Regions from separate parts of the Pseudoalteromonas sp. 2CM41L genome, predicted to be linked through region 2. Evidence: predicted binding sites of a transcription regulator. Region 2 holds the regulator's gene; the other holds the start of a gene.
The links. The regulator FliA, encoded in region 2, starts transcription of late flagellar genes. The targets are predictions, from matches to a motif close to CTAAAGNTNNNNNNNNNNNNGCCGATA.

Region 1 (4,282 bases), on a different contig from region 2:
TGGACGAGTATCAGCACGCCCTACTACCATCATGCGGTTTTTATCAAACCCTTGTACCGTTTGTAATTCGCTTGCTACTGCTACTGCACGCTTTGACGATAAGTCCCAGTTATTAATATATAACTCGTTAGAAACCTGAAAATCATCGGTGTGACCCGATACCGTAATTTCACCAGGTACATCTTTTAATAACTCACCAATATCTTGAATTATGGGCTTAAACTTAGGTTGTAAAAAAGCACTGCCAGAGGGGAATGAGCCATTTTCACGGATACGAATAATGATTTGCTGCCCTAAAGATTCAAGCTCGATTGCACCGTCGATAATTTGTTTTTCGAGCTGTTGCGCTATTTTTTTCACTAACTCGTTAGTTTGTTCTTGATCGGCGGCTGAAGTTGCTTGCTCTGAAGATTGTTGCTGCGATGTACTACGTGACTCGCCACCACGTTTATCGCCACGTTGCTCTTGTCTACCACCAGCTGAGCTTTCATCACCCGCTTGAAACTCTAACATTTGCTGGGTCATTTCAACGGTTTGTTGCTGAATGGTTTCTATCGGGGTAGGTTCAGGCTTACCTGGGGTAAATTCCATAGCAATAACCGAGGTCCCTTTAGGGATATCTTTTACTTCTATTTTGTTTTGCACACCAAATGCAAACTTCATCGAGCCTGCTATTTGCTTAAATTTAAGTACATCCATTTCTGAAAACGCGAGCAAAAGTACAAAAAAGCACATTAAAAGCGACATTAAGTCGGCAAATGTTCCCATCCAAGCAGGCAAACCTGGGGGTGGGCATTTGCACTCTTGATCAGACATGGTTACTCCTCGGTATCTACTTTGCGCTTAGACTCAGCAAGGTAGTTTTTCAAAATACCTTCAATTACTTTCGGGTTTTGGCCATCTTGAATACCTAAAATAGCATCCAGTATTAGACGCTGATTCATGGCTTCTTCGTCTTTACGAAGCTCCAGTTTTACCTGAATAGGAATAGCCACTACATTTGCTAAAAATGCACCATATAAAGTAGTTAATAATGCCACCGCCATCGCGGGGCCAATGGCTTTAGGGTCATCCATGTTAGATAACATAGCAACTAAGCCTATTAACGTTCCTATCATACCCATTGCAGGGGCTATATCGGCAAGTGACTTAAATAAACCGGCGCCCAGTTCGTGACGAGTTGTGGTTAAAGAAATGTCTTTTTGAAGCGTGGCACGAACTACATCAGCATCGTGGCCATCAACGAGCATATCTACACCTTTGCGCATAAAGGGGTTTGGTATTTCGGCTTCTTCGAGGGCTAAAAACCCCCCTTTACGGGCTGAATCAGCAAGTTCAACTGCTTTTTCAATCAGCTCTTCTGGCGATTCGATTTTAAACATAAATGCTTTACCAACAACCTTACCTATGCCCAAAAACTGCGACAAGGTAAAGTTTGATAACACAATAAATAGTGAGCCACCAAATACAATTACACTAGAAGGCGCATCGGCAAACATCCCCATTTCACCGCTACTACTCATAAACATGGACATGACAATTAAACCAATTGCGCCAAGGATCCCAATTATGGTTGCTAAATCCACATTTCCTCCAAAGTATTATACTTTGTTATTCAAACTTTTATTGTTAACTGCTTATCGGCAAGATACTGAAATACTTAAGCCATTTTTGAAAAAAGTGTAAAACACTGTGTTTGGCCTAATTTTAGATCAAGATACCCTACTCGCCTAGCGACTGATTAATTTTATTGTACACAGTGAGCACTAATACGCATCTTATACATGGTAAAAATGCGATTTAAACTGATATAACTCAAAAAACAACGATCATCCTTTGACCTAGTTTAGCATTCCCCCTAAAATTGGCTCCTAAATTTATCATGCTGGCTGAAATTAAACATGGCGACTAAAAAACCTGAAAACCTAAGTTTTGAACAAGCACTCGAAGAACTATCAACCATTGTCGGTGAAATGGAACAAGGTGATTTATCGCTTGAGCAGTCGTTAAAGCAATTTGAGCGTGGTATAGCCTTAGCTAACGCCTCAACGGGTAAGTTACAACAAGCAGAACAAAAAGTGTCTATTTTGATGGGTAATGACGAAAAAGCAGCGCTTACTTCATTTAACAACGATATGGAATAACCGTGAGCATACAAGAAAAAATAGAATGTGCTCAACAAGATGTCGTAAAGACCCTGCAACAGTACTTTGATCAACCCCTTGATACCGCACACACGGTAAAAGAAGCTACGCAGTACGGCTTATTTAACGGTGGCAAGCGTTTACGCCCCTTTTTAGTCTACGCAAGTGGTGAAATGCTCGGAGCTAATAAGCAAGATTTAGATATTCTTGCTGCTGCTATTGAGTGTATTCATAGCTACTCGTTGGTGCACGATGATTTACCAGCCATGGATGATGACGACCTTCGCCGTGGACGCCCAACTTGCCATATAGAGTTTGACGATGCGCATGCAATTTTAGCGGGCGATGCACTACAAACATTGGCCTTTGAGCTTATCTCGACTCACAATTTTACCTGCAGCGCATCAACACAAGTAAAAATGATCAGCGCACTGGCTAAAGCATCGGGGCTTGAAGGCATGGTCGGCGGGCAAGGGCTAGATATTGCCGCCACAGATAAAGTGATTACAGTACAACAGCTTGAACGAATTCATAGATTAAAAACGGGTGCCTTAATCAACTGTGCCATTACATTGGGTGCATTATGTAGCGAAAAAGCAGACAAACAAACCTTAGAAAACTTACGTGTTTTTGGGTATGCTATAGGGCTGGCATTTCAAGTGCACGACGACATTTTAGATGTTGAAGGTGACACATTTACTTTAGGTAAGCCACAAGGCTCTGATTTAGCTGCTAATAAAGCAACTTATCCGGCCCTATTAGGTATGCAAGGTGCCAAACAAATGGCGCAAAATTTAATAGAGCAAGCGCATCAAGCATTAAACAAAATAGATGCTGATACCTCTACTCTAGCGGCGCTGGCAAACTACCTGATTAAACGTGACCATTGAGTGTTACATATACGTATTGCCATTTAGCACTGACATTATTACTCAACAGCGGTAACAACTAATAAGTTAGCACCGGTGTTAGCGAAGGATAAAATAAATACCATGACACTTGATAGTAGCAAGTATCCATTACTTAACTTGGTTGACGAACCAGCCCACTTACGCGATATAGCGCAAGATAAACTCCCTGCGTTTAGCAACGAGTTACGAGACTATTTACTCAACTCTGTTTCGCAAAGTAGCGGCCATTTAGCGTCTGGTTTAGGAACTGTTGAGCTTACCGTTGCTCTACATTATGTGTATAACACACCAGAAGATCGCCTTGTATGGGATGTAGGCCATCAAGCGTACCCGCATAAAATTTTAACGGGACGACGCGATTTAATGCATACAATTCGTCAAAAAGACGGATTACATCCATTCCCTTTTCGTGAAGAAAGCCAATACGATACCTTTAGCGTAGGCCATTCAAGTACCTCTATTTCGGCAGCACTTGGTATGTCTATTGCGGCTCAAAAAGAAGGTAAAGGCCGCAAAACTGTTGCCGTTATAGGCGATGGCGCCATTACAGCAGGTATGGCATTTGAAGCCATGAACCACTTGGGCGATGTAAAATCTGACATGTTAATCATTTTAAATGATAACGAAATGTCGATTTCTGAAAACGTCGGTGCGTTAACTAATCACTTTGCGCGTATTTTATCTGGCAGCTTTTACACAAATATTCGCGAAGGCAGTAAAAAGTTACTCTCTGGCGTGCCTCCTGTTAAAGAGCTTGCCAGTAAAGTAGAAGAGCACCTAAAAGGAATGGTTATTCCAGGTACCTTTTTTGAAGAACTAGGTCTTAATTACATTGGCCCAATTGATGGCCACGATGTAAATATGCTCGTAGATACACTGCGTAATATGCGTAATTTAAAAGGGCCTCAGCTTTTACATATAAAAACTCAAAAAGGAAAAGGCTATAAACCCGCAGAAGCTGATCCTATTGGCTATCACGGTGTGCCAAAGTTTGACCCTAATACATCAAGCTTACCTAAATCTAAACCTGGCGCCGCCACTTTCTCTAAGGTGTTTGGTGATTGGTTGTGTGATATGGCCGAGCAAGATAAAAAATTAATGGCTATTACCCCGGCAATGCGTGAAGGCTCAGGTATGGTGCGTTTTTCAAAAGAGCACCCAGAGCAGTATTTTGATGTAGCTATAGCTGAGCAGCACGCTGTCACATTAGCCGCCGGTTTTGCCTGT
Region 2 (7,486 bases):
TGAACGCAATTCGCCAGTTACTAGAACACCAAGTATCGGGTTTAATGCAGCAAGATATGGCACGTCGCGACCCTACACGTGCATGCATGATTGACCGTTTAGTTGGCATGGGAATAGATAAAGACGTTGCAGAGCAAATGGCGTGTTTTATCCCAGATGACGTATCGCGTCAGCAAGGTTGGAAAGCATTATTGCAAATGGTTGAAGATCAAATGCAAACCACCAACAACGAAATTCTTCGCCAAGGGGGTGTGTATGCACTTGTTGGGCCTACTGGTGTAGGTAAAACAACCACAGTAGCTAAACTTGCCGCATTAGGCGCACAAAAGTATGGCGCCGACAAAGTTGCCCTAATCACCACTGATACATACAGAATTGGTGCGTATGAGCAGCTTGCAACGTATGGTCGTATTATTGGTTGTGGTGTTAAACAAGTAAAAGATGCCAATGAATTAGCTGAAGTTTTATATCATTTACGCAATAAGCGTCTAGTATTAATTGATACAGCGGGTATGAGCCAACGTGATTTACGCCTTACAGAGCAATTAAATACGTTAATGCGCAACCAGCGAGTAGATATACGTAGTTATTTAGTATTAAGTGCCACAGCACAAATAAATGTACTGCAAGAAACCGTAAGACATTTTAAAAAGGTTCAGCTAAGCGGTTGTATTTTCACTAAGTTAGATGAATCATTAAGTTTAGGTGAGATTATTAGTATAGCGATTCAAAATCGTCTTCCAATAGGGTATCTTACTAATGGTCAGCGCGTACCAGAAGATATTCGCGTTGCAAATGCTGAAAAACTAGTAAAAAAAGCTGAGCAATTGTATTTAAAAAGAGCAAAAGCACAACATTCAAGGCACCAAGCAGTGGCGCCAAGCACAGTAGGGATGTATGATTAACACAGTATTAGATCAAGCAAGCGGCCTGCGCAAAATGAGTCAAAACAACAACAACGGCGTAAAAGTTATCGCTGTCACCGGCGGTAAAGGAGGGGTGGGTAAAACCAACGTCTCTTTAAATACTGCTATTGCTTTAGGGCAGCAGGGTAATCGTGTATTAGTATTAGATGCCGATTTAGGCCTAGCTAATTGTGATGTAATGCTAGGACTACGTGTTGAAAAAAACTTATCTCATGTCCTTTCAGGCGAGTGCGAACTTGACGAGATTTTAGTTGAAGGCCCAGGCGGTATTAAAATCGTGCCTGCTACATCAGGCTCGCAAAGTATGGTGGAGCTAACCCCATCTGAGCATGCTGGGTTAATTCGTGCCTTTAGTGAGCTTAATACCGAATTTGATATTTTAATTGTAGATACCGCCGCTGGTATTTCTGACATGGTGCTGAGTTTTTCTCGTGCAGCGCAAGATGTCATGGTGGTGGTGTGTGATGAGCCGACCTCTATTACTGATGCCTACGCGCTTATTAAAGTACTTAGCCGCGAGCATGGCGTTTATAAATTTAAAATTGTTGCAAACATGGTGCGCAGTATGCGCGAGGGCCAAGAGCTTTTTGCAAAGCTCTCAAAAGTAACAGACCGCTTTTTAGATGTGTCTATGGAGCTTGTTGCGACTATTCCATATGATGAAAATATGCGTAAATCTACGCGTAAACAAAAAGTAATTGTCGATCTTTTCCCTAATTCACCAGCAGCAGTTGCGTTTAAAACATTAGCGACAAAAGCAGTAAAATGGCCTATACCTAATCAACCTTCAGGACATTTAGAGTTTTTCATTGAGAAGCTAGTAAACGGTTGATTATGACAACATCGGTGAAAAGAGCTATGGGATATCAATCAACACAAAATTTAAATGTGATTGTTGAAAAGCACGCGTCGCTTGTCAAAAAAGTGGCGTGCCATTTAATAGCTCGTCTTCCTCCTAGCGTTCAGCTTGATGACTTAATCCAATCGGGAATGATTGGCCTTATCGAGGCCTCAAAAAACTTTGACGCCAGTAAAGGGGCAAGCTTTGAAACGTTTGCTGGTATTCGTATTCGCGGTGCTATGCTTGATGAAATGCGCAGAGGGGATTGGGCACCACGTTCGGTGCACCGTAAAAGCCGTTTAGTCGCCGAAACCATCACAGAATTAGAAAATAGCTTAAATAGAGAACCAAAAGATACTGAAGTAGCTGAAAAACTTGATATTTCGCTAGAAGAATACCATCATATTTTAAATGATGTTAATTCCAGTAAAGTGCTTGGTATAGAAGACCTAGGGGTAGATGAAGATGTTATTAGCCCTGCAGGTCAAGATTTAGCGCTAGACAAACCATTTAATAATGTTAAAAATGAACGGTTTAATAATTCATTGTTAGAGGCAATAAAGTCTTTACCAGAGCGAGATGCAATGGTGCTTTCTTTGTATTACAACGATGAAATGAATTTAAAAGAAATTGGGCATATACTCGATGTAAGTGAATCGCGTGTAAGTCAGATACATGGTCAGGCGATGATTAAGCTCAAAGCAAAAATCAATGACTGGATAAACTAGTAGTAAGTAAATTATAGGTTAAGACCTCACCGGAGGATGTTTTGGATAAAAACATGAAAATTCTTGTTGTTGATGATTTCTCTACAATGAGACGTATTATAAAAAATCTGTTGCGTGACCTAGGGTTCACGAATGTTCAAGAAGCTGACGATGGTTCTACAGCATTACCTATGTTGCAAAATCAGGTTTTTGACTTTGTTGTAACCGATTGGAACATGCCAGGCATGCAGGGTATTGACTTGCTAAGAGCCATTAGAGCTGACGAAAAATTAAAACATATTCCGGTTTTAATGGTGACGGCAGAAGCTAAAAAAGAACAAATAATAGCGGCAGCGCAAGCAGGTGTTAATGGCTATATTGTTAAGCCATTTACTGCTGGTACTTTGAAAACTAAATTAGAAAAAGTGTTTGAACGCTTAGGTTAATGAGAGGAGAGGCTTATGTCAGCACCAGCTGCGCCTCAAATTACTTTAGAACAAGCTCGTCAGCTCGTCGTTTTTTTAGAAAACGGTGAGCAAGATAAAGCAGATCAATTAATTTTAGATACTGCCTCTCAAGAGCAATCGCAGCTTTTTGCTGAAGTAGGTAAGTTAACACGCCAATTACACGAAGCCCTTAAAAGCTTTGAACTTGATACGCGTTTAACCGATTTAACCACTGATGCAATTCCGGATGCGAAAAAGCGCTTAAACTATGTCATGGAAATGACAGAAAATGCAGCTAATAAGACAATGGATGCGGTCGAAGCAAGCCTCCCTATTGCGCAGCAGCTAGCAGATGAAATTGCACATATTAAGCCTACTTGGGATAGGCTTATGAACCGTGAGATAGAGCTGGGCGAGTTTAAAACCTTATGCCACAGCATCGACAAGTTTATGAACAGCTCTCATCATAAAACCGATGAGTTGCAAACTTTAATGACCAATGTACTAATGGCGCAGGATTTTCAAGATTTAACCGGCCAGGTTATCCGCCGTGTAATTGAATTAGTCAGAGAAGTAGAAGAAAGTTTAATCCACCTTTTAACAGCATTTGCTGCACAAGATGACAGCATTGCTGAAAGTAAAGAACAACAAGAAACAGAAGAACAGGTTGCCGCACAAACATTAGCAGGTCCTGAAGGCCCTATTATTGATAAAGAGTCGCGAAATGATGTTGTATCTGACCAAGACGAGGTCGATGACCTATTATCAAGTTTGGGCTTCTAAGAGGAGAGTAACTGCATGAGCTTTGAAGTCGATGAAGATATTTTACAAGACTTTCTTGTAGAGGCTGGAGAAATCCTAGAGCTTTTATCTGAACAGTTAGTTGAGCTAGAAAATAACCCAGAAGATACTGAGTTACTAAATGCTATTTTTAGGGGCTTTCATACCGTAAAAGGGGGAGCAGGCTTTTTAGCTATGACTGAGCTTGTTGATGCCTGTCATGGTGCTGAAAACGTATTTGATCTCTTACGCCAAGGGGTTAGAACTGTTAATTCAGAATTAATGGATGTGATTTTACAAGCACTAGATACCATTAATGAAATGTTTGCCACTATTCAAAACCGCGAACAGCCAGACCCAGCAGACCCTCAATTATTAGAAACCCTTCATAAACTCGGCCAACCGCCTACGGATGACGAGCTTACTGAAACAGCCCCCGAAGTTGTTGAACAAGAACCCGCAGCTCCCGTTAGCGCAGAAGATGATGAAGACCCATTTGCATTTGATGAACTATTTGATGTGGCAGGTTCAAGCCCTTCAGCAGATAGCACGCAAATTGATGAAATTACAGAAGATGAATTTGAAAGCTTACTCGATGAGCTACACGGCAAAGGCCAAAGCCCGGTGTCGCAACCAAGTGCAAGTGCAGAGCCAGATTCAAGTTCAGATATTACCGATGATGAATTTGACAGTTTATTAGATGAATTACACGGTGTAGGTAGTTTTGGTCCTGTTGCAGGAGATACCTCAAGTAGTGAGCCAGAAGTAAAACACACAGCACCACCAGCGGCTGTTACAAATGATAGCGGTGATGATGAAATCAGCGATGATGAATTTGAAGCACTGCTTGATGAACTGCACGGTAAAGGCGCCGCACCAGAATCAAAAGAAGCTGACACACCTGCACCGCAGCCACCTAAGGCTGCACCTGTAGCACAAACGCCAGTAAAACCTACGCCAGAAAAGCCTACGCCAGCACCTGCAGCAAAACAAGCTCCGGCGGCAAAAGCCGCTGCGCCTACACCTAAAGTGGCTGAAAAACCAGCGAGTAGCGCTGCACCTAAAAAAGCTACGCCTCCACCTGCTGAAACAACAGTACGTGTTGATACAAAGCGTTTAGACCAAATAATGAATATGGTTGGCGAGTTGGTATTAGTACGAAATAGGTTGGTCAGTTTAGCGACCAATACAGACAGTGAAGCGATGGGTAAGGCGATATCAAATCTTGATGTGGTCACTGCTGATATTCAAGGTGCAGTAATGCAAACGCGAATGCAGCCTATCAAAAAAGTGTTTGGCCGATTCCCTCGCGTAGTACGTGACTTAGCCCGTAGCTTAAATAAAGAAATTGATTTACAGCTTGTAGGTGAAGAAACCGATTTAGATAAAAACTTAGTTGAGGCACTGGCCGATCCGTTGGTGCATTTAGTACGAAACTCAGTTGACCATGGTATTGAAATGCCAGCAGCGCGTGAAGCTGCGGGTAAGCCTAGAACTGGTAACGTTACATTATCGGCTTCGCAAGAAGGCGACCATATTTTGTTAACCATTAAAGATGATGGTGCAGGTATGGATGCGGAAAAACTGAAAAAAATAGCGATCAGTAAAGGCGTTATTGACCATGATCAGGCAAGTCGCTTATCAGATACAGAAGCGTATAACTTAATATTTGCACCAGGCTTTTCGACCAAAGAAGAGATATCTGATATTTCTGGCCGTGGCGTAGGCATGGATGTAGTAAAAACTAAAATTACGCAGCTTAATGGCTCTGTGAGTATACAGTCAGAGTTGGGCGTAGGGACTATTTTAGAGATAAAAGTACCATTAACACTGGCTATTTTACCTACGCTGATGGTTATTGTTGGTGAGCAAACGTTTGCGTTACCACTTGCTGGTGTGAGTGAAATATTCCACTTAGATTTAACCAAAACCAATGTGGTAGATGGTCAGCTTACAATTATTGTTCGTAAAAAAGCGATACCGCTATTTTACTTAGAGCATTGGCTAGTCAAAGGTGCTGATTGTTCTCAGCGAAAAGCGCAAGGTCATGTGGTAATTGTACAAATAGGTACTCAGCAAGTTGGCTTTGTGGTTGATTCATTAATTGGCCAAGAAGAAGTTGTTATTAAGCCTCTTGATGCGTTATTACAAGGTACGCCTGGAATGGCTGGTGCAACAATTACATCTGACGGTGGCATTGCGCTGATTCTGGATGTACCTAATATGCTTAAGCATTACGCAGGATAAAATGTAGGCATACCTGTGTATGCCTACACATAAATTTAATAAGAGAGCGCAATGGCCGTAAAAGTTTTAGTTGTTGACGATTCCAGTTTTTTTCGCCGTCGAGTAAGCGAAATTCTTGAACAAGACAGCGGTATTGAAGTAATAGGTTTTGCTGTTAACGGTAGAGAAGCCGTAGAAAAAACAGCGCAGTTACGTCCAGATATGATCACCATGGATGTAGAAATGCCTGTGCTTGATGGTATTAGCGCAGTAAAAGAAATTATGGCGAGTAACCCAACGCCAATACTTATGTTTTCTTCATTAACCCGCGACGGTGCAACCGCAACTTTAGATGCACTTGATGCCGGAGCTATGGACTTTTTACCGAAAAAGTTTGAAGACATTGCACGAAATAACGAAGATGCAATCAAGTTATTACAAGCCAAAGTGAAGGAAATTGGTCGCAGGCGTGCACCACGCCCTGTTAGGCCATTAACATCAAGTAAGACTACTGCTCCACCTGCAAGCAAACTAGCCACAACAAGCTCATCGCTTAAACAACCTGATAGAAGCTTTCAACGTGCTGCCCCAGTGCAGACAACAACTACACCCAGTATGCCCACGCGTGCCAGCGGTAAACACTATCAAATAGTGGCTATTGGCACTTCAACTGGCGGGCCAGTTGCTTTACAAACTATATTAACCCAATTACCTGCTAACTTTGCACACCCTATTTTGTTAATTCAGCACATGCCGGCGGCATTTACGCCTGCGTTTGCGGCACGTTTAAATAGCCTTTGCAAAATACGCGTTAAAGAAGCGCAACAAGGTGACAGGCTAGAAGCCGGCACAGCCTACTTAGCACCTGGTGGACAGCAAATGATGGTAGAGGGGCGAAGTGGTAACAAAACGTTGCGTGTATTTGAAGATAATAGTGAACGAATAAGCTACAAACCAAGCGTTGATGTTACTTTTGCAAGTGTTGCTAAAAGCTACCAAGGAGACGTACTTGCTATTGTTTTAACCGGCATGGGCGCTGATGGACGTGATGGCGCGCGAATGCTTAAGCAATCTGGCGCAACCATTTGGGCGCAAGATGAAAAAAGCTGTGTGGTATACGGTATGCCTCAAGCTATTGCCAACGCTGGGCTTGCCTCTGAGCATTTAGCGTTAAACGACGTAGCAGCAAGAATAAAAAGAGAGACTGGTTGTGGATAAGCTCTCTGTTTTAGGGTTAATCATTGCGCTGGGCGCTATAGCGATTGGTTACTCTTTAGAGGGTGGCGTTGTCACGGCGTTATTTAATGGCCCTGCACTTATTATTGTACTTGGCGGCACCTTAGGGGCTGTTATGTTGCAAACGGCGACAAGCACCTTTAAAAAAACGCTAAGCATGAGCCATTGGGTATTTTTTTCACCCCAGTACAATATTGAGCAAGCCATAGAGCAAATTAAAACGTGGTCGCATAAAGCTCGCCAGGAAGGGTACTTAGCGCTTGAAAAAGAGGCACTTAGTCACCCAGATCCTTATGCAGCAAAAGGGCTTAGTTTACTAGTAGA

Region 1: pomA (flagellar motor protein PomA) is a predicted target of FliA. The motif match lies at 1,639-1,665, and genes of this name have one in related genera.

The regions. Positions count from the first base shown of each region.
Region 1 is NZ_JALNTN010000016.1:95,906-100,187, reverse strand. Features, by position in the region: gene MTF64_RS16445 (flagellar motor protein MotB) at 1-816, opposite strand, end outside; gene pomA (flagellar motor protein PomA) at 819-1,586, opposite strand; gene MTF64_RS16435 (exodeoxyribonuclease VII small subunit) at 1,902-2,144, shown strand; gene ispA ((2E,6E)-farnesyl diphosphate synthase) at 2,147-3,034, shown strand; gene dxs (1-deoxy-D-xylulose-5-phosphate synthase) at 3,137-4,282, shown strand, end outside.
Region 2 is NZ_JALNTN010000002.1:77,372-84,857, forward strand. Features, by position in the region: gene flhF (flagellar biosynthesis protein FlhF) at 1-905, shown strand, start outside; gene MTF64_RS03215 (MinD/ParA family protein) at 898-1,758, shown strand; gene MTF64_RS03220 (RNA polymerase sigma factor FliA) at 1,785-2,495, shown strand; gene cheY (chemotaxis response regulator CheY) at 2,537-2,920, shown strand; gene MTF64_RS03230 (protein phosphatase CheZ) at 2,936-3,703, shown strand; gene MTF64_RS03235 (chemotaxis protein CheA) at 3,719-5,947, shown strand; gene MTF64_RS03240 (chemotaxis response regulator protein-glutamate methylesterase) at 5,999-7,144, shown strand; gene MTF64_RS03245 (flagellar motor protein) at 7,137-7,486, shown strand, end outside.